DNA from 2 places in the Lactococcus sp. LG1267 genome. Region 2 is predicted to be linked to the other one. Evidence: riboswitches for the same ligand, from Rfam matches in the RefSeq annotation. Region 2 holds a riboswitch; the other holds the start of a gene.
What was found. A riboswitch is a leader RNA that binds a small molecule or an ion and turns the genes downstream of it on or off. The one in region 2 is predicted to bind thiamine pyrophosphate.

Region 1: linked by a shared signal. The riboswitch ahead of thiM (hydroxyethylthiazole kinase) and the one ahead of thiT (energy-coupled thiamine transporter ThiT) in region 2 are both predicted to bind thiamine pyrophosphate.

What each region holds. Positions count from the first base shown of each region.
Region 1 covers NZ_CP071295.1:1,488,687-1,504,041, forward strand. Annotated here, with positions in the region: gene J0J33_RS07295 (MFS transporter) at 1-1,294, opposite strand, end outside; gene spx (transcriptional regulator Spx) at 1,647-2,042, shown strand; gene J0J33_RS07305 (lactate oxidase) at 2,087-3,184, shown strand; gene spxB (pyruvate oxidase) at 3,385-5,178, shown strand; gene J0J33_RS07315 ((4Fe-4S)-binding protein) at 5,197-5,457, shown strand; gene J0J33_RS07320 (GNAT family N-acetyltransferase) at 5,476-5,748, shown strand; gene J0J33_RS07325 (NAD(P)/FAD-dependent oxidoreductase) at 5,826-7,148, shown strand; gene J0J33_RS07330 (LacI family DNA-binding transcriptional regulator) at 7,300-8,283, shown strand; gene rbsK (ribokinase) at 8,285-9,193, shown strand; gene rbsD (D-ribose pyranase) at 9,205-9,600, shown strand; gene rbsU (ribose/proton symporter RbsU) at 9,626-10,513, shown strand; gene rsgA (ribosome small subunit-dependent GTPase A) at 10,693-11,778, shown strand; TPP riboswitch at 11,923-12,026, shown strand; gene thiM (hydroxyethylthiazole kinase) at 12,095-12,856, shown strand; gene thiD (bifunctional hydroxymethylpyrimidine kinase/phosphomethylpyrimidine kinase) at 12,853-13,653, shown strand; gene thiE (thiamine phosphate synthase) at 13,646-14,284, shown strand; one part of gene J0J33_RS07370 (IS3 family transposase) at 14,448-15,355, opposite strand, start outside.
Region 2 covers NZ_CP071295.1:233,793-249,147, reverse strand. Annotated here, with positions in the region: gene J0J33_RS01255 (MFS transporter) at 1-988, opposite strand, end outside; gene J0J33_RS01250 (MarR family transcriptional regulator) at 1,085-1,543, opposite strand; gene J0J33_RS01245 (cation diffusion facilitator family transporter) at 1,545-2,759, opposite strand; gene J0J33_RS01240 (ABC transporter ATP-binding protein) at 3,077-4,810, shown strand; gene J0J33_RS01235 (ABC transporter ATP-binding protein) at 4,864-6,957, shown strand; gene J0J33_RS01230 (hypothetical protein) at 7,062-7,781, opposite strand; gene J0J33_RS01225 (UDP-N-acetylglucosamine 1-carboxyvinyltransferase) at 8,014-9,279, shown strand; gene J0J33_RS01220 (YdbC family protein) at 9,328-9,543, shown strand; gene J0J33_RS01215 (DUF3397 domain-containing protein) at 9,614-9,970, opposite strand; gene J0J33_RS01210 (aminoacyl-tRNA deacylase) at 10,079-10,558, opposite strand; gene thiT (energy-coupled thiamine transporter ThiT) at 10,571-11,107, opposite strand; TPP riboswitch at 11,163-11,261, opposite strand; gene J0J33_RS01200 (CPBP family intramembrane glutamic endopeptidase) at 11,296-12,084, opposite strand; gene J0J33_RS01195 (CppA C-terminal domain-containing protein) at 12,162-12,938, shown strand; gene J0J33_RS01190 (serine hydrolase domain-containing protein) at 12,935-13,879, shown strand; gene J0J33_RS01185 (amino acid permease) at 13,953-15,293, opposite strand.

The DNA of each region.
Region 1 (15,355 bases), 840 kb from region 2:
ACATGAGTAGAATGACTGATGTCCCAAATTGAGTGCCTTCTTTAAATCCTTGAGCGTGTTGAAAGACAGAGAGAATGTTGGCTACCAAAGCAGTTGCAATGGCTCCGATAAATTGTTGTGATGTATTAACCAATGCATTTCCGTCTGAGAGCTCTTCTGATGAAAGTGTGCTTAAACTGCTGGTCATTAAGTTGCTGTAGGAAACACCCAGTCCAAGCATCATAACGATATGTGCAATCAATAATAAAATAAGTGATTGCGTTGGTAGGAAAACAAAAAGTAAAATGATACCAAAGCTTGCAGTTAATAAACCAAAGGTGATTGGCTTCTTCGCACCAACCTGATCCAAGATTTTCCCAGAAATTGGAGCGAGGATTGCTCCGACAAGAGCTCCTGGAAACATAAAGAGTCCAGCCACAGCAGAGCTATATCCCGCAGAAACTTGGATAAAGTTAGGTAAAATAAAGGATAGACCTAAAAGAAGACCTTGATAAACCAGAAGCGTAAAGAGAAGTGCAACAAATTTATGATGACGTAATATAGCTAATTCGATCAGTGTTTCTTTACGATTATAATAAACAAAGAGTAGGGCACTTAAAATACCAACAATAAAGAGAATTACAAAGGTCAGAATTTGCTCGGCGCTCAAGGCAGAAATGAAGACGAAAAACATGACAGAAAGTGCCAAAACTGGTCGAAGTGCCAGTTTTTTTGTCGTTTGTTTTTTCTCTTCTGGAAGTGAAGAAAGACCAATAATTAGGGATACAACGATTAATGGAAGTAAAAAGATGTAAATATAGCGCCAATCCAATGCGTTTGAGATGATACCACCATAAGTTGGCCCAATGGCCGGTGCAATTGATGTTGTCACTGTTCCTAATCCCATCATCAAACCACGTTTTTCAAGCGGCGCCTTGGTTAAGATAAGGTGGAACATTAAAGGCAAAGCAATACCGGTTCCAACACCTTGTAAAAGGCGTCCGGCCAGCAAGAGGGTAAAGTTAGGTGAAAAGCAATTAATCAGGACACCAAGGAAGAAAAGAAGATTCCCAGATATAAAGAGCTTACGAGACGAGAAGTGCTGATTAAAGTACGAAGACAAAGGAATAATAATCGCAATTGCTAATAGGTAAATAGTGGTCACCCACTGTATCTTGGAAGTACTTAGCCCAAACTCAGTAATTAATTGAGGGAAGGTCACGTTCATCGCTGTTTCGATTAATACACCTGAAAAAGACAAGAGCCCGGTAGCAATGACAGCACCTAAGAGATGAAATTGTTTGTTTTTATTCATGCAGTTAAATGTCCTCCTAATTTAAACAAAAAGAGGCGAAATTATTATCCTAAAATAATAATTTCGCCTCTGTATAATATCAACATAAATCTATGTTATCTGTACGAAAGTTATAACTTTTCTATTATAACTTCTATGATAAAAAAATGCAACTGTAAATATGAAAGGAAAGCCTAAGAAATCTAATTGAAATGTTCTTGTTATTTAACTATCAAAAATTTAACCTGTATTTATTACTTAATTATTGATATTTTGAGGAAAAGGAGTTATTATATAGTTGTGTTTACAAACGTAAACAATTCGAGCAAGTGAGTTTCACTTCCTACAATAGAAATAAAATGGAGAAGACAAGATGATTAAATTTTACTACACTCCCTCATGTACCAGCTGTCGGAAAGCAAAAGTTTGGTTAGAAAACCACAATCTGGAATACACAGAGCATAACTTATTTGCTGATCCTTTGACAGAAGAGGAGATTGGTGAATTGTTAGCTAAAACAGAAAACGGCACTGAAGATCTCATTTCAACACGTTCACAAGCATTTAAAAATTTAAACGTCAATGTAGAAGATATGACTGTTAAAGAGTGGACAAAATTCATCTCACAACATCCGGAGCTTCTTCGCCGACCACTTTTAGTGAAAGGTCCACAGCTCCAAGCTGGATTTAATGAAGATCAATTGCGCAGTTTCTTTTCGAGAGAATATCGTCAAATTGAATTACAAGAAACAAAGAGCGCAGTAGCTTAAAGTACAAACTTGAAAAAATAATAGAAAAGAAAGAGGAAATAACCATGGCATATGTTACTAGTAATGATGAACAAAAAGTAGAAATCGTAAATATTGCTTCGCTTGAGAGACGTGTAAAAGATCGTATGGAAGCTCAAGGGAATAAAGGTGCCTTTGGTTATATTCGTGGTGGCGCAGAGGATGAGTGGACAATGCGAGAAAACACAGCTTCCTTTAATACTAAAACAATCTCTCCTCGTGTGTTACGGGGAATTGATTCTGCAGACTTGAGAACCAGCATTTTTGGAATTGATCTTAAAACACCGATTATACAAGCTCCGGTGGCTGCACAAGGTTTAGCTCATATGGAAGGAGAGGTTGATACAGCTAAAGCCATGGAAGAAATGGGATCACTTTTCTCTATTTCAACTTATGGTTCAACATCTGTGGAAGATGCAGCAGCAGCAGTTAATGGAGCACCGCAATTTTTTCAACTTTATATGAGTAAAGATGACCAATTTAATCAGTTCTTGCTTGAAAAAGCTGTAAAATCTGGAGTTAAAGCGATTATCTTAACTGCTGACTCTACACTAGGTGGATATCGCGAAGAAGATGTGATTAATCATTTCCAATTTCCACTTCCAATGCCAAATTTGGCAGCATTTTCTGAGTCGGATGGCGTAGGAAAAGGTATTTTTGAAATTTATGCGGAAGCAAAACAAGGTCTCGTTCTCTCTGACATTCAAAAAATTAAAAACTGGACAAATCTTCCTGTTATCGTGAAAGGTATTCAAGATCCAGTTGATGCGATGGAGGCTATTGCAGCTGGTGCTGATGGTATTTGGGTATCTAATCACGGAGGTCGCCAGCTTGATGGAGGACCAGCTTCCTTTACCGTCCTTCCAAGAATTGCACAAGTGGTCAATAAACGTGTCCCAATTATTTTTGATAGTGGTGTACGTCGTGGGGAGCATGTCTTCAAAGCTTTAGCTAGTGGTGCAGACCTTGTTGCTATTGGTCGTCCCGTACTTTACGGCTTAAACTTAGGCGGGAAAGAGGGTGTTAAATCAGTGTTTGAACATCTTAATAAAGAATTATCGATTACCATGCAGTTAGCTGGTGCTAAAGATATTGAAGCTATCAAAAACACCGACTTACTTTAAATTTGAGTAAGTTAAATCAAAAAGTGTACCGAAAATCCTCTCTTAAAAAGTTATTTTTCGGGTATCTTTACCTTTTCAGACTATTTCGTAGTATAATTAAGATATATTGAAATGAAAAGGCTTTCGCTAGAGAGCAGCAATTCGTCATCTAATTTTCGGTCACTCATATTTTAAGTTTTTAGAAATGAGAGGAAATAGTAATGGTAGAAACAATAAAAGCTGGTGTTGCAGCAGTTAAAGTTCTTGAAAATTGGGGAGTAAAAGATATTTATGGTCTGCCAGGTGGCTCCATTAATTCTTTGATGGATGCCCTCTTAGAAGAAAAAGAGCGTATTCATTTTGTTCAGGTCCGTCATGAAGAAGTGGGTGCGATGGCTGCAAGTATGCACGCTAAATTTACAGGACATATCGGTGTAGCCTTCGGTTCTGCAGGACCTGGGGGAACACACTTAATGAACGGTTTATATGATGCAAAAGAAGATCATGTTCCTCTGTTGGCAATTATTGGTCAATTTGGCACTACTGGAATGAATATGGATACTTTCCAAGAAATGAATGAAGATCCAATTTATGCTGATGTTTCAGTCTACCATCGTGTGGTCATGACCGCACAATCGCTTCCTCATATTATTGACGAAGCGATTCGTCAAGCCTACAGCAAAAGAGGTGTGGCTGTAGTTCAACTTCCTGTTGATCTGGGTTGGCAAGAAATTGAAAAAGATTCATGGTTTGATGCAAGTCAAGCTTATATCCAACCGGAACTTGCTGAACCCAAGCAAAAGACTATTGAGCAAGCGATGCAAATTTTACAAAATGCTGAACGTACTGTCATTTTCTCTGGTATCGGGATGCGTGGCGCAGGGACTGAACTTATGGAGCTTTCAAGAAAAATTAAAGCCCCAGTAATGGTTTCCGCACTGGCTATTGATATTATGGATGATGACTTTGAGGCTTTTCTTGGATCGCCTACTCGAGTTTCAAGAAAACCAGCTAATGATGCTATTGCAAACGCAGATACGGTTTTAATGCTGGGCACGAACCAACCTTTTATCGATGTTACGAATATGTTTGAACATGTGAAACACGTGATTCAAGTAGATATCGATCCTGCAAAACTAGGCAAACGACAACGGACAGAACTCAGCATTTTAGCAGATGCTAAAAAAGTTGTGAAAGCCCTCTCTCAGCAAATGAAGGAAAAAGAAGAGACACCTTGGTGGCGTGCTAATGTAAAAAATATCGCCAACTGGAAAAATTATACGCAGACCCTTGAAGAAGATAAAGAAAATCCGTTGAATCTTTATCAGGTCTATCATGCTATTAATAAAGTCGCGAAAAAGGATGCACTTTTTTCCACTGATGTTGGAGATGTTACGATGACATCTGTTCGTCATTTGCATATGGGTAAAGGTCAACTTTGGCGCACTTCTGGTTTATTTGCGACAATGGGTGTTGGGCTTCCCGGTGCGATTGCGGCCAAGTTAGATTTCCCTAATCGTCAAGTGTGGTCACTTTCAGGTGATGGTGCTTTTTCAATGGTTATGCAAGATTTAGCAACTCAAGCTCAAGAAAAGTTACCAATTATTAATGTCGTTTTCTCTAATCAACAGTTTGGTTTTATCAAAGATGAGCAAGAAACGACTAATAAAGGTTATCTTGGGGTGGAATTTACTGGGATTGATTTTGCAAAAGTTGCTGAGGCAATGGGCGTTCATGGCTTTACAGTTAACAAAGTCGAAGAGTTGGACTATGTTTTTGCCCAAGCAATGAAGTTGGTTGAATCAGGCTTACCTGTACTTATTGATGCTAAAATTACGGGTGAAAGTCCTATTCCAGTGGAACGTCTGCAGCTTGATCCTAAACAATATCCACAAGAAACTATTGATGCTTTCAAAGAACGTTTCCATGCTGAAAAATTACAACCTTTTGCTGTTTATATGGAGGAAGAAGGTTTAGTTGAGGCAGGAAAGGCGACAGACTTGGGAGGCTTCTAATCACATTAAGGGGGGAAAATGGACAATTCAAAAATTAATAATCAAGCAACAACTGATGAAAACTTGGATCAAGCAGGTTACCGACGTTATCGTGGTAAGGAAATGGATATCTATTATAATGCTCAAATTTGTGAGCATGCAGGAGAATGTGTACGTGGTAATGCAGCTGTATGGGAAGTGGGGCGCAGACCATGGATTATCCCAGATAATGGAGAAAAATTTGATAATCAAGAGATTATCAATCGTTGTCCATCTGGTGCACTAAAATTTATCAAGTAAGAAGAAAAGAGGAAGACTATGAAAACTGTTGAAGAAGACAACAACATTATCTTGTACAATGACAATAATGAACGCATCGGCGAGATGACATTTATGAGAATGGGCAATAATATTGTTATCACTCATACAGGTGTTGCTATTGAATATCGAGGCCAGGGTCTTGCTCAACTACTTTTAAAAGCAGGGATTGAGAAAGCACGTAAAGAAAATCTCAAACTTCAAGCGACTTGCCCGTATGCGGCAAAGTATTTTAGAACCCACAAAGAAGAATTACAAGACGTTTTAAAATAGGAAAAACAAGTCAAAACATTCGCGTTTTGGCTTTTTTCCTATTATGATGGATTTAAGAGAAAGTTGGAGGAGCAGATATGGAAAAATATGACTATATTATTATCGGTGCAGGACCTGGAGGGAATGCACTAGCTTATGCACTCAAAGAGCAGGGAGCATCTGTCCTAATTGCGGAAAAGGATAAATGGGGCGGAACGTGCCCGAACTATGGTTGTGATCCCACAAAGATTATGATGGCACTTGTCGAAGCAAAGTATAAAGCAGAAAATCTCGTATCTGCTGGTTTACACGGTAACCTTAGAATTGATTGGCAAGAAATGCTAGCTCGAAAAAGAGCATACAGTGATGCCATTCCTTCAAGCACTGAACAAGGATTGAAAAGCGCAGGCATTAAGACTGTTTATGGCTCGGCAAGTTTTCAGACCGATGGACATCTAGATGTCGGGGATAAGGCATACTTTGCGGATAACTATATCCTAGCAACTGGTGCACGACCAAGGGTTTTGGATATTCCGGGTAATGAGTTTTTACTGACTTCCAATGACTTCTTAGAGCTAGAGGAACTTCCCAAACGTCTTGTTTTCTTAGGTTCGGGTTATGTCTCACTTGAATTAGCGCAAATCGCTAATGCAGCGGGAGCTGAGGTTTCTGTTCTCACACACGGTGCACTAAAAATTCGAGGTTTCGCGGATGAATTTGCAGCCTCGTATATTAAGCAATTACAAAACGAAGGCATTTCCTTTATTGATAATTTTTCGCCTGAAAGGCTTGAACAAACTGACTCAGGAATCAAAATCACTAGTGAAGACAATCGCAAAGTCACTGCTGATGGTGTTATCTCAGCAGTCGGGCGTATTCCAAATATTGAAGACCTAAATCTCGACGCTGTCGGTGTAAAAACAACGGCTAAAGGTATTGAAGTTAATGAATTTTTACAAACTAATAATCCAAATATATATGCTATCGGAGATGCTTTAGATAAAAAACAACCCAAACTAACCCCTGTTTCAGGTTTTGAAGCCAGATACCTTGCACGTTATTTTGCACAGGACGGTGAAATTGAAGGTATCAAATATCCGGCCATTCCTACTGTTATTTTTGGATCTAGCAAACTCGCCCAAATTGGTCAAACCAAAATTCTTGATAAAGAAAATGAGCGAAACATAGATATGACGGATTGGTATACCTATAAACGCATAGCTGATCCTCTTTCAAAAATTAATGTTATTGTAAATGATAAAAATGAAATTCTTGGAGCGACACTTCTCTCGACAGTGGCAGAAGAACTTGTAAATATCTTGAATTTCTGTATTAATCAAGCTATTAATTTGGACAAATTTCAAAATATGATCATGGCCTATCCCACAATTGCTAGTGATTTATTCTATCTTTATGACTAAAAAGCAGAAAGAGCCAAGTTTGAGGCTCTTTTTTTACGTTTTTTAATTAATCTAATAATTTTTAGTTTATGCTTGACATATTTACAGCAAGCTATTACAATAGTTAAGTAATATGTGAGAACGTTTCCACATTATGTCACAAGGAGGTCTATTGGCTACAATCAAACAGGTTGCCTCGAAAGCTGGCGTTTCCGTGTCTACAGTTTCAAGATATATCACACATAACGGATATGTTAGCGCAGAAGCAGAGGTAAAGATTAAAAATGCGATTCAAGACTTGAATTACTCACCAAATATCTCGGCTCAGTCTCTAAAAAGTAAAAAAAGTAACTTGGTCGGTCTTTTATTGCCTGATATCTCTAATCCCTTCTTTCCAATGTTGGCGAAAGGAGTGGAAGAATTTCTTAGAGAAAAAGGCTACCAACTAATTTTAGGGAATGTTAGTGAAGATCGTGAAATCATCAAGTCCTATCTTCAGTTTTTAGTTCAAAGCAATGCTGCTGGTGTCATCACAACGGTTGACTTTAAGGAAGAATTTCCTGAGTTTGATTTACCTGCAGTAACTGTGGATCGTGTAGGTAAGAAAAGTGAATTTGGTGTCTTCTCTGACAACAGCCACGGCGGATTTCTGGCTGCCAAGGCTGTAGTAGAAGCAGGAGCACAGCAGATTGCAGTTGTTCGAGGACCATTGACAACGGATAATACGAATGAACGCTTTAGTTCTAGTATTACCTACTTAAATCAAGCAGCGGTGGACTATCAAGTTTTTCAAAGTATGAGCTATGATTTTTTGGAAATCCAAGCGGAAGCAGAAAAACTTCTCAAAGAACAAAACACTCTTGATACGATTATTCTGCCTTCTGATGTTCATGCGGTTGCATATATGCAGGAGATTCATCGCATAAATAAACGTATTCCTGAAGATATCCAACTGATTGGTTATGATGATATTTTGATGAGCAAATACGTTTATCCCGCTCTTTCAACAATTCATCAACCCGCTTATGAAATGGGGCATGAAGCGGCCCAATTAATTTATAAAATGGCAAACCATCAGCCAATTGACCAAAAACAGATTAAACTTAAAGTTTCTTATGTTGAACGTGACAGTACAAGAAAAATAAAGGAGAACTAAAATGAATAAGATCACAATTATTGGCAGTATCAACCTAGATACAACTTTGAGAGTAAGCAATATGCCGAAACCAGGTGAGACTTTACATGCAAAAGAACATTTTACTGCCGGTGGCGGTAAAGGTGCCAACCAAGCGGTAGCAGCAAAGCGTTCTGGCGCTGATACTTTCTTTATCGGTGCCATTGGTAAAGACGGTGCTGGACAAATGATGCGTGAGCTTTTAGAGTATGAAGATATAGATACTTCAGCTGTCCAACTCTTAGAAAGCCAATCTACAGGTCAAGCCTTTATTACCGTGGATGATTCTGGTGAAAACAGCATTATGATTTTCTCAGGGGCGAATAATGCATTTACATCGGATCACGTTGAAAACTCAAAGCATATTATTGCCAACAGCGATTTTTTGATTGCCCAATTTGAAAGTGCCCTTGACAGTACAGTTACTGCCTTTAAGCTTGCTAAAGAAAATGATGTTAGAACTATTCTTAATCCAGCACCTGCGAGAACGGATATTCCACAAGAGCTCTTAGCTACAACCGATATCATTATTCCCAATGAAACTGAAGCTGAACTCATAACTGGAATAAAAGTAGAAGATGAGCATAGTCTAAAAGCTGCTGCTGATTACTTCCACAATCTTGGTATTGAAGCAGTGATTATCACCTTAGGAAGTAAGGGAGCTTATTATGATATCAAAGATGGCAAGTCTGGTATTATTCCTGCTTTCAAGGTAGCGGCTGTCGATACAACAGCTGCTGGTGATACTTTCATCGGTGCTTTAAGCACTGTTTTAAAAGCTGATTTCAGTAATATTGAGGATGCTATTCTTTATGGCAGTAAAGCTTCATCACTGACTGTACAAAGATACGGCGCACAACCCTCTATCCCTTACAAAAATGAACTGGATTAGGAGTATTTCAAATGAAAAAAACAAAAGTTATAAATTCTGATATTTCACGTGTCATTGCTCAAATGGGTCACTTTGACAAGCTTAGCATTGGTGATGCTGGGATGCCAGTTCCAAGAGGAACAGAAAAAATTGACTTGGCTGTAGATAATGGTATTCCAAGCTTCATGGACGTCTTAAATAACGTTTTAGAAGAACTTGAAGTTCAAAAAATCTATCTTGCTGAAGAGATAAAAGAAAATAACCCAAAAATTTTAACTCAAATTACTGATCGCTTACCTAATACACCTGTCGAATTTATTCCACATAGCGATATGAAGGCAGAGTTAAATAACTGTCATGCCTTTATCCGTACAGGAGAAATGACACCTTACGCAAACATCTTACTAGAAAGCAATGTCGTATTTTAAAGACAAATAGGAGAAAAACAAAAACATGAATACAACAGCACTATTAATTGGCCTTGGCCCGCTTCTTGGTTGGGGGCTTTACCCAACAATCGTTTCAAAAATTGGTGGGAAACCCGTCAACCAAATCCTTGGTTCAACTTTAGGTACTCTAATTTTTGCCCTAGTTTTTTCCATGTCACAAGGCATTCATTTAGCTTCAGGGATGGATTTATTTCTCGGTATTTTATCTGGAATCGGTTGGGCTGCAGGGCAAATCGTAACTTTTTACTGTTTTAGTTTGATTGGTTCTTCTAAAGTAATGCCAATTACGACAGCTTTCCAACTCTTAGCTGCATCACTTTGGGGTGTTGTTGCTTTGGGAAACTGGCCTGGTGTTAGTGCTAAAATTTTGGGAGCTTTCTCTCTTATACTTATTATTTTTGGTGCGAGCTTGACTGTTTGGTCTGAAGAAAAAACGCCTGCAAGTACGGGGCTTTTGAGAAAAGTAGTTATTTTCTTAGCGCTTGGTGCGATTGGATATTGGGCCTACTCTGCTGCACCTCAAGCTAGTAACTTGTCAGGTCAAGAAGCCTTTCTCCCACAAGCCATTGGTATGCTCTTGACTGCTCTTATTTACAGTATTGTCATCTCTTTCAAAGAAAAGTCAAAAATGGCAATCTTTGAAAGTGTATCATACAAACATATCATCTCCGGTTTCTTCTTTGCATTTGCGGCCTTAACTTATCTCATCTCTGCTCAACCTGATATGAATGGTTTGGCGACTGGATTTATTCTTTCTCAAACATCTGTTGTTTTAGCAACTTTGACAGGAATCTGGTTCTTAAATCAAAGAAAAACAAAAAAAGAAATGCTCCTAACAATTATTGGTCTGGTCTTAATCATTATTGCAGCCTCAATAACTGTTACTATCTAAAGAGAAATACAGCTTTAAAGGCTGTATTTTTTTATATTAAGATATGCTATACTTGAAGTAAAAGTAAGGAGCAATTATGCACGTAAATAAGGAAATTGTAAGACATGGGGAGGCACTTGCTCACGTCTGAACCATGTTGTCTCCCAATAAGTTACTAAAACTTTTTGGAGGAACAAAACTTGAACACAAACTATAGATTAAATACATTAGGCTTCACAGAAAAATTTAAAAAAGAAGCTATGAATTATCCAGATTTTTATCCCGGACGAGTGATTGAGCAGAATCGCAATCAATACATCGTCGCAACTCAATCAGGTGAAGTCAAAGCAGAAGTATCGGGGAAATATCGTTTTGAAGCATTAGAATCACTTGACTTTCCAGTAGTCGGCGATTTCGTTCTCTTAGATCGAGAAACAGATTCTACTGGACGGGCACAAATTCAGCGCTGTTTGCCACGCCACTCAGCTCTTATTCGTAAAGCAGCTGGAGAGACGCATGAACGCCAACTTATGGCGACTAATATAGATAAAGTCTTGATTTGTATGTCGCTTAATGAAGACTTTAATCTACGACGAGCAGAGCGTTATCTTACCCTAGTATGGGAATCAGGTGCTCTTCCTGTATTTGTATTAACTAAAACAGATGTAGCACAGAATATGGAACAAAAACAAGCAGCTCTCCAAGTGATTAGTTTAGGTGTTGATATTATTCTGACATCCTCACAAACTGAAAATGGATATTTTCCTTTACAATCCTACATCACGGCCGGAGAAACCTATGTTTTGATTGGTTCATCTGGTGTGGGTAAATCAACATTGGTTAACGCATTATTGGGACAAAAAGCGTTAAAAACAAATAATCTACGCAGTGATGGAAAAGGAAAGCACACCACAACACAACGTAGGCTATTTAAATTACCTTCAGGAGCTATGATTATTGATACGCCGGGGATACGTGAAGTTGGCTTAGATCGGGCAAATTTTAGTGAAAGCTTCTCAGATATTGAAGCTTTAGAATCGCAATGCAAGTTTTCTGATTGTAAGCATGGCAATGAACCCGCATGTGCTATTCAAGGCGCTCTTGCACAAGGTGAACTTTCATTTGAACGTTTTTCAAACTACCAAAAGCTACTAAAAGAAATAGCTTATGCAGGTCTAAATAACAGAGAAATTGAAAGAAAAAAACTCGACACAATGTTTAAAGAAGTTGGCGGCATGAAAAATGTTCGTAAAGCACTAAAACAAAAAAATAAACGTTACTACTAGAAGACAAAGCACTGATCTTTACTCATCAGTGCTTTTTATGATAGAACCAATAAAAATTTGAGCGCTTGCTTTATCTTTATGACACAGTATGTTATACTAAAATTAATTTCTATATGAAATATAATCCTATAGAAAAAATAAATATCATAACACAATGGGTACCGATAAAATGATCATTTTATCAGTTGAGAAAAACCATCAAACCTGCTCGGGTTAAGACCTGCGAAGGGATGTGTCATTACTACTTTTAGTTTATCTAACTTGATGTGGTATGTTTTTTGCTTTCCCCTCCTTGTGTTTACAAAGGAGTTTTTTTATGTCAACTTTAACAGAAATTCGTCATCAAAAGCCTTTAATCTTAAGTCTTACGAATAGTGTTACCATCCAAAGAGTTGCTGATCTTGTAAGTTTTCTAGGTGCTTCACCTTTAATGTCGTCCGAAAAGGATGAAATTAAAGATCTCCTTACACTTGCAAGTGTACTTGTTTTAAATACAGGTACTTTGAGCCAAGAAGATGTACCACTTTTCATTGTAGCGGGACGTTTAGCAAACGAAAAAGGAATCCCGGTTGTTTTAGATCCAGTAGCCGTACACGTTCCTTATAGGGCCAAAATCATGAAACAACTCTTATCTGAAATTCACTTCGATATTATCCGAGGGAATGCTTCGGAAATTGCTTGGTTTGCTGAAGAGGAAGAAAAGAGTAAAGGTATCGACTCACTTGCTACGACTATCAGCAGTAATAATGCAAAAAGTGCAGCAAAAAAAACAAATGCTGTTATTGTTCAGACGGGACAAACAGATGTCATCACAGATGGAAATCATCTGCATTATGTGAAGACAAGCAGCAAACTTTTTGAAATAAATGTTGGATGTGGTGATATGTTAACTGCGGCGATCGCTACTTTTTCAGCCACAAATTCTCACCTACTTGAAGCTTCATATGAAGCTACTAAATTTTTTAGTGAATCTGGAATCCAGGCAGAACGACAAGTCAAAGGGCTTCCTGGAGATTTTATCACTGCCTTATTAAATAATATCTATTGCAGTTCAAAGAAAGCGGGGCTAAGAAAATGATTGAGGTACCACAAGTTGTCACAATTGCAGGTATTGATTCAAGTGGAGGAGCAGGAATTAATGCGGATCTTAAAACTTTTCACAGTCAAAAAGTTTATTCGGCTACGATTGTTGTAGGTCTGACTGCTCAAAATACACTTGGGGTGCAAGAGATTTCAAGTGTAGCGCCTCATTTTATATTATCGCAATTTGACTCAGTGTTTTCTGACTTAGATATTTCTGCTGCAAAAACAGGGGCACTTTTCGATGTAGCTCAAGTTAAAGCTGTTATCACAGGAATTAAACGCTATCAACCCCAACATTTGGTAGTTGATCCGGTGATGGTTGCGAAAGGAGGTACCGTTCTTCTTTCAGATGAAGCTATCAGGTGCATAAAAAAAGACCTTTTTCCCTTAGCAGAACTCATTACGCCGAATCTGCAAGAAGCAGAAGTACTTCTGGATTACCCGATTTCTAATGAGGAAGAGATACGACAAGCGCTTTATGATCTGCAAAGTTTGGGGGCGAAAAATGTTCTGATTAAAGGAGGGCATTCAGCGCGAGAAACTGTGACAGATTTATTATTGACAGAATCTGGTGAAATTATGTGTTATTCTGCTTCAAGAATTCATACAAATCGAACACATGGTACAGGGGATACACTTTCCTCATATATTACAGCTCATCTTGCACGGGGAGAAGAACTGCTTGATATTTTACCTCATGCAAAATCCTTTATCACAAACGCAATAAAAGAAAGTATTAATGTTGGTCACGGACACGGTCCTCTTAATCATTGGGTAAGATGTGATGAATAAAGAATATTTAAAGTGTTATTTTATTGCAGGTCCACAAAATTTTGCTGAATTATCCATAGAAAAAGCAGTCAAAAAAATTATTGTGATTCTACAGTCAGGAGTATCTTCCTATCAATTTCGCGATAAAGGAACAATTTATAGGAATCAAAATCAAAGAATGACCACTGTATTGAAGCTCCAAGAAGCAGCAAAGGACTTACATATCCCTTTTATTGTCAATGATGATTTAGAACTGGCTTGCATGATCCAAGCAGATGGGGTTCATCTTGGACAACAAGATAGAGCAATTGCAGAAGCCAGAGAAAAGCTAGGCCCGAAAAAATATATTGGGCTATCGGTTAGAAATAAACAAGAACTCTTAGCAGCACAAAAAAGTGACGCAGATTATCTTGGCATTGGCCCCATTTATCCTACAAGCAGTAAATCAGATGCTGCCGAGCCATTTGGAGAAAAACAACTGAGAGAGTTGCTTCTTGTAAATCAAAAATCAATCGTTGGAATTGGTGGCATTACTCTTGATTCGCTAAATAAACTGAGCCAAATGCCTTTGGATGGAGTAGCAGTTATTTCACTTTTAACAAGAGCAACAAATCCACAAAATATCGTAAGAAAAATACACGCACTATTTTAGACAAAAAATAGTATTTATCATTAAAAAGTCTCCTTTTATTACTTATAATAAACACAAAAACATGAATGTTCAAATTGCTCTTAAAAATGTATTTATGTTTTAGTATACTATAAATAAATAAGACTATTTGGACTAATGTCAAATTTGTAGACAGAAAAAAGTGTTAATTGATTGAATTAAAGTAATTTTCTTCTTTCTGATTAGGAGTGAGTCCAAGATTAGCCGAATGTGGGTTGTAATTGTTATAAAAATTCTCAATATATTCAAAGCAATCTAATTGAACCTGTTTCATATTTTGATAATTTTTTCGGTTGATTTGTCTATGCTTCAAATACTTGAAAAATGCTTCAGTAACGGCATTATCATAAGGATATCCAGGCTTAGAAAAAGAATGCATGATATTATTGTCATCAATTATTTTTCTAAATTCAATGGCCTTAAATTGTGAACCTTGGTCAGAATGGAAGAGAAGTGTTCCTTCAATCTTTCTTTTATTAAGTGCTAATTCTAGAGTGTCACATGCTAACTTTGCATCGATACGATGACTGAGTTTCCAAGCAATACATTTTCTAGAGTAGAGATCAAGTATAGCGCAGAGATAGACATGTTTCTTATATCCGATAGAAATATAGGTGAAGTCTGTTGTCCATACTTGATTTGGTTGGTCAGGATTAAATTCTTGCTTGAGTAAGTTCTGAGGGTACGTTTTTTGAACTTCTTTAAGTGAGCGTTTTGGCTTAACGGTTGCCATTTTAGGGAGCGCCATATTCTTCATGAGACGGTAAATTCTTCCTTCAGAGATTTTTGTATCATAGTCTCTTTGAAGAATGACCTTGATAGACTTCACACCAAGTCTTTTGTTTGCTTTGGTATAAATTTGAAGTATTTGTTTTCTATAAATTTGATTATCCAGTTCTCTTTTTGAGGGCTTATGTTTTAAAAATTTATAGTAAGTAGAACGATTGACATGTAAAACACGACACAAGGTTGTTGTGGCGTGTTCAAAGCGTAACCGATAGACAGCGAGGAGTCTTACTTTAAGTTTTGCATGAATATGGCACTTGCTTTTTT
Region 2 (15,355 bases):
CATTGAATGGTGGGGCAAAAATCGAATCACCAAAACCGTAGATAAAAATACCAATTACAAAATAGAAAGGGTGCAGGGTAAAGGCAGAAACAGCCATAAAAATATAGCCAAAGAGTTCCGCAACTATCGCACATTTAATGATGGATTGCTCCGTCAATTTTTTTAATAGAAAAGGCATAATGAGCGCCTGGCTAAAAATATCTTGAAGTCCCATAATAGAAAATAGAAGACCGATTTGTACGGGTTGCCAAGAGAAGTTATCTAAAGAAAACTGAGCAACAATAGCTTGTAATGCACCATTTGGAAGCCACAACAACAGTGCAGCTAGAAATAAACGGTTCAGTTGTTTTATCTCAAATAAGTTTTTGAGAGGTGCAAAGGGATAAAGCTGATGTGGATCTAGCTTAACAAGTCTTTCTTTTGGTGAAAGACTTTCAGGCATAAAGAAAAGGCCGTAGAGGAGATTGAATAAGCTGAGAACAGCAGCAAAATAAAAGGGAACGCGGTTACCATAATGAGCTAACAGTCCTCCAAAAGTTGGACCTAACAATGTTCCGACTCCAACAAGGGCAGAAATCCATCCGAAGATTTTAGTGCGGGAAGCAGCTGGCGTAATATCGGAAAAGTAGGCAAATAAAGTGGCAATATTTCCTCCGGAAATACCATCGATGATACGGCCAAGGAAAAAGAGCCATAGAGCTCCAGCCATGGCAAAGATGAGATAACCCAAGGCAGAGCCAAGTAAGCAGAAAAGTAAAATCGGTTTACGGCCATAGCGATCACTCAATGTTCCTAGAGCTGGTGCTGCAAGAAAAGTGCATAAGGCATAGATAGAGGTCAAGAAGCTGATGACTAAGGGTTGATTTTGTGATGAGGTATAGGGCTCCAGTAAAAAAGGAACCACAGGATTGATAATGGTAAAGCCAAGGCCTGTAAGAAAAACGGAAAATAAGCCAAAACTCAATGCGTGTTTATTTAGTGTATGCATATAACTCCTTATTAATGTTTCCTTGGAAACTATAAAAGTATAACTTATTATTGTTTCTTTGTCAACAAAAACTAAATTAAGAAAAACAACCCCATTCTATATGGAGTTGTTACGGAGTTCTTTATCAAGGTGTTGATTGTAAAGTTGAGTAAACTCTAGTATCGTTTCTAATTTTTCAGAACTGAAGGAATCAAAGACTGCTTGATCATTGAGTAGAAAAGCTTTGTGAAGATCTTCGTGCTGCTGATTTATTTTTCTTCCTTTTGAAGTCAGTTTAAAATAAATCTCTTTGTTGTTGTTGGGATTTCTAAATGTTATAATGTCTTGCTTTTGGAGGAGTTTTTTTGTTGCTTTACTAATTGCTCCTCGAGTGACATATAGTTCTTCTGACAACCGTGTGACATTTGGGTTATTAAGCTTGGCAATGAACTCAATGCAGGCGATTTCCAAAAAAGAATAACCTTTGAATTTTTCGACCATTTGAGGTTTTCGAAGTTGATCCATTTTATTAAAGAGATCTGTAAGGCTCAGCATAATTTCTTCTTGTTGTTTCATACTAGCTTTCTCCTGTCACTTGGCGATAAATGCAACGCCAATATTCATTTCTGCGCCAGATACTTGATACAGTGTAGCTTTTTTGATTGTCCAAGTAATGATAGGTAAGGATAAATGTCTTTTTGCTGACTTGCTCTGCTTGGTAATTTTTGATGGCTAAATCTTCTGTTTCAACAGCACTTGCCATATATTCTTCCTGTTGAATAATTTTACCCTTTGTCGTAATAGCTTGAAATTGAGGCGCTAAAAGTTGATCAAGATGTTTACCGTTGAGAAGGGCCTCTTCTTTGGGCAAAAGCTCTAATGCACGTGAAGCAAAGTGTTCTTCTTCAGGTAACGCAGCGGGTTCGACATGGACATCAACATCATAAACATCAAAACCAGCCATGAGCATGCGTTCTATTTTTTCGGTAGCGGCATGACTTTCATAGACAGAAAGATCGCGGGACATCTCAACGACAACATCCAGAAAGATATTACTGCCGTAGGTACGACCCCGAATCATCTTTACAGACTTGACTTTGTTTACGAGCTCAATCGCTTCTTTATAATCTGCTAAAAGATTGTCATCAAAACCATCGGAAAGTGAAAAAACACTATCACGGAAAATATCATAAGCCGTTTTCAGGATGAAACCGCAGATAACAAGAGCCATAATACGGTCAAGCCATATCCAATGCAAGGCTGCTGCCACAATGGCGACAGTTGTACCCAAGGATGTTAGTGCATCACTAAGGTTATCTTTACTGGAAGCTTCAAGTGCTTTCGATTGAGTTTTTTTCGCTAAACGGCTAGAGTAGAGGTAAACGCCAATCATCACAAAGGCAGAAAATAAAGCCACTGCTGCACCAACGGGGTTGATTTCAGTGGAACTTCCTTCTATAAAACCAACGATTGTTTGGCGCAAAACTTCAAAGCCAATGAAGAACATGATGAAACTAGAAATCAGACTAGCAATTGATTCAACCTTCCAGTGCCCATACGTATGGTCGTTATCAGAAGGGATACGCGCAATACGTAAACCAATCACGATAGCAATATTTCCTAAAATATCGGTGACGTTATTAAAACCATTTGCTAGAAGGGAGGCTGAATTGGTGATTTGAGCTACACCAAGTTGTAAAAGAGACAGAAATATATAAGCCGCTATACTGACCCACACGCCTCGTTCGGCGAGTTTAAGGTTATGAGAGCGTGATATTTTGCTATTATTCATAAGCTTAATTATAACAAAAAAGCAGAGGAGCTGCTTTTAAAGGACGAAATAATGTCCCATAAGGTCGCATTTCGGCTTTGAACGTGGAAGCTTTTGAGCTTAATTTCTATTATAAATAAGTTGTCGCAAATGATTGACACTCTTATTAAAAAACGGTAAAATTAAATTGTTAGTTTATTTTTGTTATAAACTAAAGAAAAGACTAATAGTGTTAGTTATTAGCATTGCAAAATAGATGCTTAAATGTTATATTTTTTCAGCTAACGTATTTATTCTTGTTATTTTTGACAAGAAAATGAAAGGAAACTTTTTTATTTATGGTAATGAAAGCCATCGGCAAGTACAAATTGCTTGTCTTCGCTGCCCTTGCTACCATGCTTCTTCAAGTTGGCGCTGCTCTTTGGCAGCCCCAATATATGAAGAACATTTTGAGTGTTATGGCAGAATCTATTTCGATATCGGACAAGGTCGATAAAATTAATCATTATGGGGTATATCTTCTACTTATAGCCGCTGTGGGATTAATTGGTTCTATCCTTAATACAGTAACTGCTGCAAAGATTGCTCAGTCTGTATCGGCGGATATCCGTGAAGAAACCTTCCGAAAAATCCAAACTTTTTCTTATGAAAATATTGAGAAGTTTAATGCAGGTAATCTGGTTGTTCGGATGACTAACGATATCAACCAAGTGCAAACACTTCTAATGATGACTTTCCAAGTCTTGATTCGAGTACCGTTACTCTTTATTGGTGCTTTTATCTTATCTATTATCACGATGCCAGAACTTTGGTGGATTATTATTGTGATGGTTGTTCTTATTGTGTTAGTGACGATGTTATCCATGAAATCTATGGGTCCTCACTTTATGGTTTTCCAAAAATTGATGGACCGTATCAATGGAATTGCCAAAGAAAACCTACGTGGTGCTCGTGTCGTTAAATCATTTGTTCAAGAAAAAGATCAAATCCAAAAATTTGATGCCACATCTGATGAGTTATTGGGTCATAATATGGCTGTAGGTTATACTTTTGCTGCGATGATTCCCGCATTTACAATCATTTCACAATTGGCTGTTTTTGGCGCAATTTTACTGGTTTCTACTTATGTAACACGTGATTTGAATACCGCCGCTAATACGCTTGGTGGGATTATGTCCTTTATCCAATACATGATGCAAATCATGATGGCGATTATCATGGGCGGTATGATGTCAATGTTTGCCTCTCGTGGTTTTGTTTCTATTGGACGTATTAACGAAATTTTAAAAACTGAACCTGCGATGGTGTTTGAAGATGTTGCGGACGAAGAACTTAACGGTTCTGTTAAGTTTGATCATGTCTCTTTTGCTTATCCTAACGATGAACATCCAACCTTACAAGACATCAGCTTTGAAATTCAACCTGGACAAATGGTTGGGATTGTCGGAGCAACGGGTTCTGGTAAGTCAACCCTGGCTCAATTGATTCCGCGTCTTTTTGACCCAACTGAAGGTACAGTAAGTGTAGGTGGAAAAGATTTACGCCATGTTTCTAAAGCTACTCTGAAAAACACAATTTCAATTGTCTTACAAAAAGCAATTCTTTTCTCTGGGACAATTTCTGGCAACCTGAAACAAGGGAAAGCAGATGCGACCTTGGAGCAAATGAGCCGTGCAGCCAGCATCGCGCAGGCAGCAGAGTTTATTGAAAAACTGCCCGATCATTATGAATCACAGGTTGAAGAACGTGGGAATAACTTCTCAGGCGGACAAAAGCAACGTATGTCGATCACGCGTGGTATTATCAAAGATCCTAAAGTCCTTATCTTAGATGACTCAACATCAGCGCTTGATGCCAAGTCAGAAAAACTGGTACAAGAAGCTTTGAGCAATGACTTAAAAGATACGACAACAATTATTATCGCTCAAAAGATTTCATCTGTCGTTCATGCGGACAATATTCTGGTCCTTGATGAAGGTAAACTTGTGGCGCAAGGCACACACGCAGAGCTCGTTGAGAATTCTGCAGTTTACCGTGAAATCTATGATACACAGAAAGCAAAGGAGGACTAAATTTTCAATGTTCTTCAATATATTAATGAAAAACAAGAAAATGAAAAAAGATTATGAATGATACATCTCGTGCATTGAAGTTCTTCTATCTCTACTTCAAAAAATATAAATTACAATTCCTCGTGATTGCGATATTTATCATTGCGGCTACTTATCTGCAAGTTAAAGCGCCCGTACTTCTCGGGGATTCTATCACACATCTTTCGACTTACGTTGGTGATTATTTTAGTCATCAACACGCTGATGAAGCGATGAAAGGTTTACAACAAATAGCGGCAGGAGCAAACCAAGCTCAGGACGCCTTGCAGCAGATTGCTGCGCAAATGGGGAAAGCTACTGGACAAGTGGTTGATTGGCATAGTCTGACATCTGCTAATGTACCAACTGCGGTAACTTCTAACCTTCCTTCAGGAACAACAATTGATAGTCTTCAAGCTATGGCTAAGATTCCGACAGATTGGCACCAGCTTACAGATGCCAATGTTCCAGAAGCTATCCGTGCTAATCTTAATGGTCAGTCAATTTCTGACTTGATGAAGGTAGCTACATCACATGCACCAAGCAAGGCTGACTTTATGCGTTCAATGTGGATGCTACTTGCTTTTTACGTGATGACAGGTATTGCGCAACTTATCTATAGCTTGCTCTTTACACGTATCGTTGCACACTCAACAAACCGTATGCGTAAAGGTCTCTTTGGTAAGTTGGAACGCCTAACAATTTCGTATTTTGACCGTCATGCGGATGGAGATATTCTCGCCCGCTTTACCTCAGACTTGGATAATATTCAAAACACATTGAACCAAGCAGCAGTGAACGTTACCACTAACTTTGCCCTGTTCATCGGGATTTTGTATATGATTTTCGACCAAAATGTCAAGATGGCATTAGTGACAATTTCTACAACTCCTGTGGCCGTTCTCTGCGCTGTGATTATCATTATTCAAGCTAAGAAATACACGGATAGACAACAAAAAGAAGTCGGCGAACTTAATGCTTATATGGATGAAAAAATCTCTGGGCAAAAAGCGATTATCGTTGAAGGACTTCAAGCAGATGCAATCGAAGGTTTTGAAGTACGTAATGATAAAGTACGTAAAACAACCTTCGCAGCTCAAGCTTGGTCAGGTATGATTTTCCCATTGATGAATGGCTTCTCCCTCTTGACTTTGGCTTTGGTTATTTTTGCAGGTGCTAATATCCTCCTTAATGATGCTTCATTATCAACTGCTGCAGCCTTTGGTTTGCTTGCTACATTTATCCAATATGCGCAACAATATTACAACCCAATCATGCAGGTTTCTTCATCTTTCGGTCAATTGCAACTTGCGGTAACTGGTGCAACACGTCTGAATGTGATGTTTGATGAAAAAGAAGAAGTACGTCCTGAAAATGGTAAAACTTTTGAAGGTATTTCTGAAGGTGTACACATTGAAGATATTGACTTTAGTTATCTTCCTGGCAAGCCGGTCCTCAAAGATGTCAACATTAATGTAAACAAAGGCCAAATGGTTGCCTTGGTTGGTCCAACAGGATCAGGTAAAACAACTGTTATGAACCTCATGAATCGTTTCTATGATGTGGACAAAGGGGGAATAAAGTTTGACGGTACCGATATTCGTGAATTTGACTTAGATTCATTACGTTCAAAAGTTGGGATCGTCTTGCAAGAATCTGTCCTTTTTTCTGGAACCATTGCGGACAATATCAAGTTTGGTAAAAAAGATGCGACTATGGATGAAGTTATCACAGTAGCCAAGACGACACATATCCACGAATTCATTGAGAGCTTACCAGATGGCTATGAAACGCTTGTGGATGACGACGATAATATTTTCTCTGTAGGTCAAAAACAACAAATTTCGATTGCCCGTACTATCTTGACTAACCCTGATTTGCTTATTCTTGACGAAGCAACATCAAACGTTGATACGGTGACAGAAGAACAAATTCAAATGGCTATGGAAGCAGCAATTGCTGGTCGTACTTCATTTGTTATTGCCCACCGTTTGAAAACAATACTTAATGCAGATAAAATTGTTGTTCTTAAGGACGGTGAAGTTATTGAAGAAGGAAACCACAATGAGCTTGTAAATCTTGGTGGCTTCTACTCTGAGCTTTATCACAACCAATTTGTCTTTGAATAAAATTAAGAAGTATCTTAATATAAAAAACGCTCGTGCTTTAACGAGCGTTTTTTTTAATGTGGTCAAGATTTCCTAAAATAAGGGAAAGTGCTGATCATACTGAATCAGGATATTTGCTCGAAAATAGCGATAATATCGACAGGACCAATACCAGCAGGAATAATTAGCTGCTCTTTGCTTAAGGGAGCATCCTCTACTTGCCAGCCGACAAAGTGATAGTGAGGTAATTTGACTTTGGCTGGTGAGATGTAGCCTTGTTCAATGCTTCGCATACCTTCAGGATGGTCCCACTCCAGTGGTTCATTCCAAATTGTTTTAGCGCTGTAGCGTACAGGATATTTGATTGGTGTCCATTGTGCATGAAAGTCATAGATTTGCCCAATAGGCTCGAAGTGATGTTTTTCTTGAGGTTTCCAGAGGAAGCTGGGATTATAGACTCTGGTGCGATGAATAACTGAAGTTGGTCCAGCATACAGTTGGGCTTGTTCCTGAGATTGGGGGTGAGCAAGTACATTGTGACGGTTACGGACTTTAGCCCATCCTTCAAAGGTATAGCCGGGGAGCTTTAAGGTTTTGTTCTTGAGAGAATAGCTTTGACTTTTAGGAAGGAGTTCCGAGCTCATGCCAATCCATTTCCCTTCAGCACTTATTATTTTATTATAAGCTTGATAATCTGCTTCATTAAGAGAAGGCACTGGACTTATTTGAGCACGTTCCAAATGGTTGAGCATGTCATTATTAATATTGAAAAAATAATTTGCTTTAAAAAAGGTTGCTTTCTTTTTGTTTGGGATGAAAGAAGTTTTGAGTGAAAAATTCATCATTTATCCCTTTCTTTATTTTTTGTGTCTAATGTTATATTATCATTTTTTTCTAATGTTAAATAATAATATACAATGAGATTTTAGACAGATAAATGAATACATTTCATAGATGAAGATCTGCGAAGAAAAAAGGATGCTTTTCATCTATTCAAAAGACGGGAAAAATGGTAGAATAGAGGGTACATGTATTTCATGTCTCAAATAAAACAATAAGTGATAGAGTAATAAATTTATGAAAAAAATAGTAATCAATGGTGGTAAAAGTATCTCAGGGAAGGTAACGATTTCTGGAGCTAAGAATAGTGTAGTTGCCCTTATTCCGGCAACGATTTTAGCTAACGATATTGTTACACTTGAAGGCGTTCCCGATATTTCAGATGTTGCAAGTTTGGTTGATATCATGGAAATCATGGGCGCAAAAATTCAACGTGATACTGATGCGGGTATTTTGACGATTGATACACGTGACGTTGTTTCAAAGCCATTGCCCTATGGTAAGATAAACTCTTTGCGTGCATCGTATTATTTCAATGGAGCACTTCTTGGTCGTTTTGGGAAGTCAACGGTTGGTTTACCCGGGGGCTGTGATTTAGGTCCACGTCCTATGGATCTTCATGTTAAAGCTTTTGAAGCTTTAGGAGCAGAGTTATCTTACCTTGAAGATGCCATGCACCTTGAAGCTAAAGAAGAAAAATTACATGGCACAACCATCTATATGGATATGGTTTCTGTAGGTGCAACAATTAATACAATGCTTGCAGCGAGTACAGCAGAAGGTGTAACCATTATTGAAAATGCAGCACGTGAACCAGAAATTATTGATGTGGCTACACTCTTGAATAACATGGGCGCAAAGGTACGTGGGGCTGGCACAGATGTGATTCGTATTACAGGAAAATCAGAAATGCACGGTGCACGTCATACGGTCATTCCTGACCGTATTGAAGCAGGAACTTATCTTGCTTTGGCTGCAGCTATGGGAGACGGTGTCATCGTTGACAATGTTATCTACGAACACTTAGAATCTTTTATTGCTAAACTTGAAGAAATGGGTGTACGCATGACCATTCGTGAGGACTCTATCGAGGTTCATCGCTCAGAAAACTTAAAAGCTATCAATATTAAGACAGTACCTTACCCTGGTTTTGCGACTGATTTACAACAACCAATCACACCGTTATTACTGAAAGCACAAGGCCGTGGTTGGATTAAGGATACGATTTATGAAAAACGTGTCAATCATGTGCCAGAAATGGCACGTATGGGTGCTACAATCTCAACTGTAGATGATCATATTATTTATGAAGCACCTAATAAGCTTCAAGGTGCTCATGTTCGTGCTACCGACTTGCGTGCAGGAGCAAGTTTAGTTTTGGCTGGTATTATCGCCGAAGGTACAACAACGATTGAAAATATTGAATTTATTCTTCGAGGTTACGATAGTATCATAGAAAAAATGACGGCTTTAGGTGTTGATATTCAACTTATTGAAGATTAATTGGGAAAAGTTAACACTTTTTACGTATCATTAATATAGGAGGTGTATATGGCTGATTTAAAATTTGAAATTGAGGAGCATCTTATTACTCTATCTGAAAATGCTAAAGGCTGGACAAAAGAGCTTAACCGCGTGTCATGGAATGGCATGGAAGCTAAGTATGATTTGCGCCAGTGGTCGCCCGACCATGAAAAGATGGGCAAGGGAATTACGCTGACAGATGAAGAATTTGCTGTTCTTTTGAAAGAACTCGGAAACAAATAAAAAAACCAGTTTTTCTGGTTTTTTTTATGAATCATATATAAAAAGAAAAACCATTAGTATGGTTCTTTTATCAATGCATGTAAATCATGACAATCATAGCGATGTAAAGAGCAAAAGTAATCACAAAAGTAATGCGCCAAAAAAGCTTAAAGAAACGTTTATATTTGAAGTCTTTAAAATAGAACAAATCCAATAGCAACAAGACGAGAGCTAAGAAGGAAAGAATCAAAAAGTAGTAAGGCAAAATATTGATAGCAGTAAATTGCTCTGAAAAAAGTTGGAGTCCAAAAATTAAAAAGAGGACAAAAATATCAGGAATGCGAAGTTTTCGATTAGTCAAGTGGCGAATACGTAAAAATTTAAAAGCGAAAACCAATACGATCCAGCTGAGAAGCGGATATAAAGTGGCAATAATCTTAGGTAACATAGCTTAATTTTAGCGGTTTTGGGTACTTTTGTAAAGTGTTATTTGTCGGAACAATAAATCGAGATGTAAAAATAAAAAGAAAAGCCATAGTTAAGCTTTCCTTTTTATTTAAATTTCACGAATTTCAGCAAATTCAGCTTGTACAAAAGTTGCGAGTTCTTTTGGATTGAGGCGTATAGAACGGCCGACTTCACCGGCAGAAACAATGATTTTATCTGCATCCAGTGCGATGGTATCGATATAGATAGGGAACCTTTTGGTTTGCCAGATACCGACAGGATTATTAGCACCATGGATGTATCCAGTGGTTTTTTGCAAATCTTTTTGAGGAATCATGTGGACCTTCTTATTTCCAGAGACCTTTGCTAATTTCTTTTCAGAAAGATGCTCTGTCAGAGGAAGAATCCCTACGATTGGACCTGTTTTATCTCCTATAAGTGCGAGCGTTTTATAAATGTCACGACGTTGGATGTCTTCAGGCATGAGCTCTGCTTCTAAAGCATTGAGAGCAAGCCCTTCATGATTGACTTGACCTTTGTCCAGAATTTGTTCAACTAATGTTTTTTTCAGTTTCTTTTTCTTGCTCATGCGTTCATTATATCACTTTTTCGCTTGAAAAATCTGAGGTGCACTCTTGGAGAGCAGAACAAGGACTAGAGAAGCAAGAGCCGCAGTCGCAATTCCACTTATTCCATTTACAACAAATGAATAGGGAATAGCTCCCCAGCCTTTCCAAGCATATTGTCCCCAAAAGATAACACCAGCGACAAAGTGCCAAAAATATTTGATAAGAACGCCGAGAAAAGCTACAGCAAAGATTGTACGTGTTTGGCTAGAGTCCTTTTTGCGCAAAACACCAGCTAAACCAAGAGAAATCGGTGCAACAATATATTCAAGCAAGGCCTGTACTGGAGTCAAGATAGTAGCTTGACCTAATACAATCAGAAGTAGGCCAAATACTAGCCCGCCTGTCATGCCCCAAAAGACGCCGCGGCGCAAGGCTAAGACCAGTAAGGGAATAACTGCCAGCTCAAGATAAAAAACCTGAGCATAGTTTATCGAGATGAAACTCAAGACAAGAGCTAATGCGGCAGCAATAGCTGTTTCGGTAAGTTCTAAAACTTTAGAATTAGACATAAAAAATCTCCTTTTGTTGGCACAAAGGAGGGTTAGAGAGAATTGAAGACAGCAGTCCCCTATACAAACACATTCCTACGCTGGTACTAACCAGATCAGGTCAAATGGTGTTTCTCAGCTCTTGGTTTCCCTTAGAGCACCCATTGTGCAAATTTTTAATTTTACAATCTTAATATACCATAAGATGTTTACTTTAGCAAAAATGTCATACTTATTCCCAGAAAATTCCAAGCCATATGAATGACCATATTGAGGTAAAAATTTCGGTATTTAAAATAGAATGTGGTTAACACCAGACTCATTGAGCCATAAACAAGCCAACTGTAAAGATCTGTTGGACTGTGCATACCTGCAAAAAGCAGAGCTGCTGTCACGAAGGCTAAAAATTTATTTTTTGTGAAGAGAACTTCGAAAGGGCCAACACGGTAAGTGAGTTCCTCAAAGAAACCGGCAAAAATCGTTTGGACAGCAAAGATGCCTAAAGGAATAACCTGGGCGAGACTATTCAATGCCTCTTGATTTTCTGTACTTGCTTGTAAACCAAGCGCCTGTGCTAAAATGTTGACACAGAGTGAAACTAAGAAAAGCGCACCAAATCCGAGGGCAATTTTGCCCAAGGGAAATTCTTTGATAGCAATCGGTGGAATAATATTACGGCGGCGAGCAAGAAAGTAAGATAAGCCAAGAGCAATAAAGAAAATCACAAAAAAGATCACTTGGTCAAGAGAAGAAAAAGCTCTTCCAGAATGCAATTGGCTCATGAGTGACGTAGCAAAACTTGGCAATAAAGAAAGTACAAAGAAAGCAAGCCAGATTGATTTTTTATAAGTAAAAATTAAACTAATTAGATAAAGAAGGAGGCTGAGTCCTAACCATTGCCCCCAACCAGCCCGTAAAGAAAAAGGAAGGGCAAAGAGAAGAGCAGGAAGAATTGTCCAGGTCCAAGGTTTTTTAATAAGGTCTCGAAATTTAATCATAAAACAATTCTAACATATAATCATTGATAATTTGTATAAGTTTTAATAAAATATAAGAAGATAAATGGAGAATCAGAATGAAAGAATTCATAAATAATTTAGAAGTTTGCTTACCAGGCTACCGTGTACTCAATCGCGAAGAAAATTTAAATTTTTATCGTGATGTGCTTGGCATGAAAGTCTTGCACGAAGAAAATGCAGAAGTTTTTTTATCTGGTTATGAAGCAAAGCAACCAAGGTTAATCTTAGAGGAATCACCAGGTGTAGTTCCAGTTCAAGGTGTGAAAAAACATGGACGTACAGTCATCCAAGCTGATGAGGATGAAATCGAACAGCTTTTAGCGCGCAATCTGGACCAAGTCACACATCTTTATCAGGTAAAAGACAGTTGGGCTTTTGAAGCTGTTTCTCCAGAAAGTGATGTTTTTCTGATGGTATCTGTAAATGATTGGTCAGACTTAACGGAAGTTGCTAAATCTGAAGTTGACTTTGATGAGGGAGAATTTACAGGATTATCCGATTTCGCTATTAAAGAAGTGCAAATTAATATTGCTGAAAAGTCTATTATTTCAGAGTATGAAAAAATTCTTGGTGTAAAAGCGCAAGGGAATCTTTTAGATCTTGCTGGCTTGCATCTGGTCTTTTGTCAAAATGATGGACCTGACTTGACAGCTAATATGGATGAAAAGCTTGACCTGATGCTTTTACGTTTTCAAGTGTCGCCATCTTTTGATTTGGCTCAGTTTGCAGATGATTTACCTGATGAAAAATTGTATCTGGATAAAAAAGCAAAGACATTGGCTATTGACATCCCACACCACATGGAACTTTGGTTTACAAAACAAGGCCTATGAAAAATGAAGAAGAATTTTTAGCGACAATTGATGACTATGTGGCAGAAGAAATTTTCCCAGGCTGCCAGATTGCTATTGTAGAAGGAACAAAGGTTCAAGAGTTTGTTCGAGGCAATCAAGCAATACTTCCACAAGTCGAACCATTGGTTGCAGGGAAAAAATGGGATTTAGCTTCCGTTTCAAAAGTTGTAGGTACAGGAACAGTAGTCATTAACCTCGTTTTATCAGGAAAGTTAAGTCTGGATGCTCCGTTTACGGATTATTATCCTGATTTTCATGATGAGAGCATCACTTTGAGACAGCTTCTTACTCATACAACAGGTATCAATCCGTTTATTGAAAACCGTGATAAGTTAGATTTTAAAGGTTTAAAAGAGGCGATTGACCATATCGAGGTAACGGAAGACAAAAGTTGTCACTACACAGATATTAACTTTATTTTGTTGGGCTTTATGCTTGAAAAGCTTTATGGGAAATCTTTAGACGTAGTTTTTAAAGCAGAGGTTTTTGAAAAATGGGACATGTCTGCCACATCTTTTGGTCCTGTTACCAATGCTGTACCTACAAGTCTAGATACGAGAGTGGGAACAGTTCATGATCCAAAAGCAAAAGTGTTAGGGAAACATTGTGGATCAGCAGGGCTTTTTGCACCGATGAATGATTTGGTGAAATTTGTTCAAGGTTATTTTTCAGACACAAAATATTTGGCCCTACAGAAAAATTTTGCAGCGGGTCAACGTCCAAGAAGTTTAGCTTGGGACTTCATACATGACCAATGGTTACTGCACACAGGTTACACAGGAACTTTCATCCTGATGAACCTGGAAGCAAAAAAAGCGGTGATTTTCTTATCCAATCGTGTGCATCTGAAAGATGAGCGGGCACAATGGATTGCAGATCGCGATGTATTGATTGAAACACTCATAAAAAATTTAAGCTGACAGTCCTGTCAGCTTTTTTTACTACCACATAAAAAAACATTTTCCTTTTTAAAAGGAAAATGTTTAATATTTCTTAACTGATATTGTCTACAGGATCGTTCTTTTTCCGATAACTGATCAATATAATAAAGTAAAGTAGTGCGGTAAAGAGGGTTACTCCAACAGGATTAGTAGTAAGGATACCAAAGAAAATCAATAACAAAGCAATAAGAGCAATAAGACTCATACTCATAGTACCTAGAGCTTTGGTCTTACGCGCTAATAAGAAGCCTACAAGACTAATTAAGAACCAAACTAAAAGGACAGTGTAAGATAAAGAACCAGCGAGATAGTTGAATAAGCTGTCTCCTAAGAAGTAAGAAAGAACAACACCAATATACAATGTCCCAGAGCAGAAGAGCACAGCTCTTTGAGGAACCTTGCTTTTATTTAAAGTAGCAATTTTTTGCGAAAATTTCCCTTTATGATTTTTTAAGCGGAAGAATAAAATTCTTGAAGAGGCATAAATGCCAGAGTTGATTGAAGAAAAGAGCGCCAGAATAATAATGGAATTAATGATGTCTGCAGCAAATGGAATATGCATTTTGTTAAAGACCATGACAAACGGGCTCATTGTTGATGTTGCCAAGTCGTTCCAGTTGTAGATAAGGAGCAAGAGGAACATTGGGACGATATAAAAAGAAATGATACGTCCAATAACGCCTCGGATAGCGCGCGGGATAGCAGTTTTAGGATCTTCTGTCTCACTAACAGTAATGGCAATGAGTTCAGAACCACCGTAGGAATAGATAACAATCAATAAAGAATTGATAACGCCTTTAAGTCCGTGTGGCGCAAAGCCACCATATTTTGTCATCCCTGAAAATGCAGATATCAAGTTGGTATTAAAAATGTTTTGTGCAACTAAAATGACACCAAAAATAATAAGAAGAATGATAACGCTGATTTTGATAAAAGCAAGCCAGTATTCCGTTTCGGCAAAGAATGTTACTGACAGTAGGTTAATAAGTGACGTTAGGATAGCGATGAGTAAGACAAAAGCCCATGAAGGGATATTAGGAAACCAAAGCTGTATAAAGCTAGCAGCAGCGACAGCTTCGGCAATAATATTAATCATCCAAAGTGACCAATACACCCAGTCGGTAAAGTCGGCCGCATGGTTACCCAGATAAGGTTGAACCAAACCTGAAAGGCCATGTGGTTCATCCGAGCTGAGAACTAATTTTTCTAAGCTCTTCATCACAAAGAATAAAACCACGCCTCCGATAAAGTAAGAAAGAAGGACAGCAGGACCAGCAGATTCTATAGCGGAAGCGCTCCCTTTAAAGAGTCCAGCCCCAATTGCTCCACCTAGAGCAATCATAGTGATATGGCGTGTTGCCATTCTCTTTTGTAAATTTTGATTATTTTCCAATTATAAATTCCTCTCGTTATAAAAATAAATATTTTTAATTTAAAATTCTAAGTCAAATTAAG